DNA from 2 places in the Sporosarcina sp. USHLN248 genome. Region 1 is predicted to be linked to the other one. Evidence: a T-box and tRNA genes for the amino acid it is inferred to sense, from the RefSeq annotation. Region 1 holds a T-box; the other holds one or more tRNA genes.
The links. A T-box is a leader RNA that pairs with one kind of tRNA and senses whether it is charged. The one in region 1 lies ahead of tyrS (tyrosine--tRNA ligase), so its partner is inferred to be a tRNA-Tyr.

Region 1 (2,229 bases):
TCCGCCGTAATAGCTGCTACGAAACGGTGTATAAGCGAAAGGAGCTTGCGGTATACCCGCTATATAGGCAGCCTGCGGTAAGTTAAGATCTTTTGCCTTTATACCAAAAATACCTTCCGCAGCAGTTTCGATGCCGGCAATATTTTGACCTTGGGCATTTCTACCATATGGAATAATATTTAAATAGGCCTCTAAAATTTCATCTTTGTTCATAAAGTGTTCAAGTCTAATGGCTAGTAATATCTCTTTCGCTTTTCGTTCATAGGATACTTCATTCGTCAAAATTTGGTTTTTGATCAACTGCTGTGTAAGCGTAGAGCCACCTGTTTGGCTTGAGGAGTTGGTGACGTCTTGAAAAAGTCCTCGGAAAATAGCTTTCGGCACAATTCCGTTATGCGTTTCAAAATACTCATCTTCAGTTGCTAATACTGCATCTATGACGTAAGGCGACACTTTATCCAATGTTGTCTCTTTTCGTTCGATGTCTGAGCTCACTTTACCAAGATATATATTGTCGGCAAAAAATATTTCAGAAGTTTCTTCGTAATTGAAAATAGCATCGCGCATTTCAGCTTTCGGTCGTAGAGGTTCCTTTGCTACGAGAGAAGCGAAATAACCAGCACCGACAGAAGCAGCGAAAACGCTAAGAGTAATGCCAAATACTAAAAAGAGCAAAAAGAGGTTCCAAATGACGCCAGATGTAATGCGGACGCCTTTTGCCCATCTTTTCTTTTTCATTGATTCAAATTTTTCTTCTATGAGGTCGATCCGGTTTCTCCTTTTTTCACTCAAGTCTTTTCCCCCCTAAAATCTTTCCTATTATAGCATATTTTTTAGAATGCCATAGATTATGTTTGACAATGACCTATTTTATACTACAATAAGGGATATATATTTTTTTCGCATGATGAAAAAGTCGGAGTAGTGACGATAGATCCGTTTAGAGAGGCAGCGGTTGGTGAAAGCTGTCCGGTATATCGTTTACGAATTACAGCTTTGGAATGCGGACGCGTACGCAGGCGTTATTGTGTTTGAAGCGGAGGTTTATTGTAAATGCCTCAAGCCGGGTGGTACCGCGTTAATTGACAATGTGTTTAACGTCCCTGCATGATTCTTTGAATCGTGTAGGGGCTTTTTTATATTTAAGGAGGGGTTTCAATTGGCGAACGAATTATTGGAGGACTTGGAATGGAGAGGTCTTCTTTACCAGCAGACTGATGAAGAAGGTCTTACGAATCTGTTGAATGAAGAAAAGATTTCATTATATTGTGGTACAGATCCGACAGCGGACAGCTTGCATATCGGTCATATTGTTCCATTTTTGACATTGCGCAGATTCCAGAAACACGGCCATCGCCCGATCGTGCTTGTAGGGGGAGCTACGGGAATGATCGGCGATCCGTCATTCCGTGCAGATGAGCGTCAGCTTCTTTCGGATGAGCAAATTGCAAATAACATTGCGGGCATCCGCAAGCAATTGGAGAAGATTTTTGATTTTGGCAATGAAAACGGGGCGCTCTTAGTCGACAATAAAGATTGGTTCGGTGACATGAGTGCGATCGATTTTCTTCGGGACTACGGAAAATTGTTAAGCGTCAACTACATGTTAGCGAAAGAAAATGTTGCATCCCGTCTGGAGACAGGAATCTCTTTCACGGAGTTTTCTTATATGCTCATTCAAGGTGCAGATTTCAATCACTTGTATGACAACTACAATTGCCGTGTACAGGTCGGCGGATCAGATCAATGGGGCAATATTACAACAGGGCTTGAATTTATCCGTAAAACGCATGATGAGAATGCAAAAGCTTTCGGCATTACAATACCACTCGTTACAAAAGCTGATGGAACGAAATTCGGAAAGACTGCAGGAGGTTCAGTATGGCTTGATCCGAAGAAGACATCGCCCTATGAGTTTTATCAATTCTGGATTAATACTGCAGACGCAGACGTTATTAAATACTTAAAAATCTTCACGTTTATGAGCCGCGAGGAAATTGAAGCTTTGGAAAGATCCGTACAAGAAGAGCCGCATTTACGGAAAGCGCAGCATGCATTGGCGGAGGAAATGACAAGATTAATCCACGGGCAAGAAGCTTTAGATCAGGCAATTCGAATTTCTAAAGCGTTATTCAGCGGTGATTTAAAATTGTTGACCGTAGCGGAAATGAAAGATGCTTTCAAAGATGTACCGACGTTCGAGATGGAAAAAGCGGATAAAAATATCGT
Region 2 (2,229 bases), on a different contig from region 1:
AGATTTATACAATAGATAATATACATATGGCCCCTTGGTCAAGCGGTTAAGACACCGCCCTTTCACGGCGGTAACACGGGTTCGAATCCCGTAGGGGTCACCATTCTATTTAAAGACTCGTACAACAGTACGTGACTGATTGAGCGAATGAAGCTGACGCAGTAATGCGAAGCTTATCGCACTCCCGTTAAAATTGGGAGAAGCGAGTAGAACAAGGAAGCGATTGAGTGAAAGAAGGAGCGTACAACGGTACGTGACTGATTGAGTGAATGAAGCTGACGCAGTAATGCGAAGCTTATCGCAATTTTAACCCGGAGGATTAGCTCAGCTGGGAGAGCACCTGCCTTACAAGCAGGGGGTCGGCGGTTCGAACCCGTCATCCTCCACCATAATTATTATCGCGGGGTGGAGCAAATCTCATAACGCAGAATGTGATTTGTGAAATTTACTAAAAGGAAATTTCAACTAACTCCCATAAACAGCTGGATGCGTAGGATTTAAAAGTCTTACAACTATTATTATCGCGGGGTGGAGCAGTGGTAGCTCGTCGGGCTCATAACCCGAAGGTCGCAGGTTCAAATCCTGCCCCCGCAACCAAAAGGTCCCGTGGTGTAGCGGTTAACATGCCTGCCTGTCACGCAGGAGATCGCCGGTTCGATCCCGGTCGGGACCGCCATTATATGTGGCTCAGTAGCTCAGTCGGTAGAGCAAAGGACTGAAAATCCTTGTGTCGGCGGTTCGATTCCGTCCTGAGCCACCATATTTATCACCGTGCCGGTGTAGCTCAACTGGTAGAGCAACTGACTTGTAATCAGTAGGTTGAGGGTTCAAGTCCTTTCGCCGGCACCATGCTCTTGGTGGGGTAGCGAAGTGGCTAAACGCGGCGGACTGTAAATCCGCTCCCTCCGGGTTCGGCGGTTCGAATCCGTCCCCCACCACCATCTTTACAGGGGCATAGTTTAACGGTAGAATAGAGGTCTCCAAAACCTTTGGTGTGGGTTCGATTCCTACTGCCCCTGCCATTACAGTTGCAACTCAATATTATGGCGGTTGTGGCGAAGTGGTTAACGCATCGGATTGTGGTTCCGACATTCGAGGGTTCGATTCCCTTCAGCCGCCCCATCCATGCAGTCAAACATAAATACTAATATTATGGCGATTGTGGCGAAGTGGTTAACGCATCGGATTGTGGTTCCGACATTCGAGGGTTCGATTCCCTTCAGTCGCCCCATTTAAAGCTTTGGGGTATAGCCAAGCGGTAAGGCAACGGACTTTGACTCCGTCATTCGTTGGTTCGAATCCAGCTACCCCAGTTTCGCGGAAGTAGTTCAGTGGTAGAATACGACCTTGCCAAGGTCGGGGTCGCGGGTTCGAATCCCGTCTTCCGCTCCACTTTTTCTACGGCGGCATAGCCAAGCGGTAAGGCACGGGTCTGCAACACCCTTACCACCGGTTCGATTCCGGTTGCCGCCTCCAGTATTTTATGTACGCTGTTGGATATTATCATTATATGCCCGAGTGGTGGAATGGCAGACACGTCGCACTCAAAATGCGATGCCGCGAGGCGTGCCGGTTCAAGTCCGGCCTCGGGTATCCACGGAAAAAGCACAACAGATGTTGTGCTTTTTCATTTTCATAGCTTCTCTCTATTTACTATTTGGATCTGAAAAGCCCTTGCAGCAAGGTTGCAAGGGCTTTTTCCTTAGAGACCTGAGATTGGATACACATCGTTTTTTGAGAAAACAATTATTCAATACTATCGTCTATCTCAATCGCTGCTTGTCCTTTATGTAAGACATAGGAGGTAACATCGCCTCCGCTAATGCTAGTGAACATATTCCCGCATGCTTCTGTTAGCTTATATGCTTCTTCAGCTTCCATTAACGGACGAATGAAGAATATGTGCAGTGCATCGGTCGTTTCTTCAGTAACCGCTGTACGGACCGAATCGACGAAAGGGCTGCCGAATGGGCTGTAATCATCTTTTAGTACCAAAATATTCTGAAGCGAGTTGAAGCGGCCGTTAAGACCATCATATCCATCCTCTTCGCTACCTCTGTCCAGTCGGATATTCCCTACAATTTTATGTAGATCGTAAATACCTGCTGGAATTTCGTATTGCAGAGAAAAGAAAGTATTCAAGTCGACTGCACTATGAAAGGGCATTAAATAGTTTTGCTTTTTTACTCTTCTAAAAAGAGCTTCTGCTGAAGGACGATAACGGTTCGG

Region 2: it has a tRNA-Tyr gene. The T-box ahead of tyrS (tyrosine--tRNA ligase) is inferred to sense a tRNA for this amino acid. The anticodon was not compared.

The regions. Positions count from the first base shown of each region.
Region 1 is NZ_JBBCZC010000039.1:24,809-27,037, forward strand. It holds gene WFH04_RS14515 (transglycosylase domain-containing protein) at 1-738, opposite strand, end outside; T-box leader at 899-1,108, shown strand; gene tyrS (tyrosine--tRNA ligase) at 1,160-2,229, shown strand, end outside.
Region 2 is NZ_JBBCZC010000020.1:554-2,782, forward strand. It holds tRNA gene WFH04_RS09660 (tRNA-Ser) at 1-1, shown strand, start outside; tRNA gene WFH04_RS09665 (tRNA-Glu) at 29-103, shown strand; tRNA gene WFH04_RS09670 (tRNA-Val) at 314-389, shown strand; tRNA gene WFH04_RS09675 (tRNA-Met) at 523-597, shown strand; tRNA gene WFH04_RS09680 (tRNA-Asp) at 601-676, shown strand; tRNA gene WFH04_RS09685 (tRNA-Phe) at 685-760, shown strand; tRNA gene WFH04_RS09690 (tRNA-Thr) at 774-849, shown strand; tRNA gene WFH04_RS09695 (tRNA-Tyr) at 857-941, shown strand; tRNA gene WFH04_RS09700 (tRNA-Trp) at 949-1,022, shown strand; tRNA gene WFH04_RS09705 (tRNA-His) at 1,047-1,122, shown strand; tRNA gene WFH04_RS09710 (tRNA-His) at 1,156-1,231, shown strand; tRNA gene WFH04_RS09715 (tRNA-Gln) at 1,242-1,313, shown strand; tRNA gene WFH04_RS09720 (tRNA-Gly) at 1,318-1,392, shown strand; tRNA gene WFH04_RS09725 (tRNA-Cys) at 1,403-1,476, shown strand; tRNA gene WFH04_RS09730 (tRNA-Leu) at 1,513-1,593, shown strand; gene WFH04_RS09735 (B3/B4 domain-containing protein) at 1,747-2,229, opposite strand, start outside.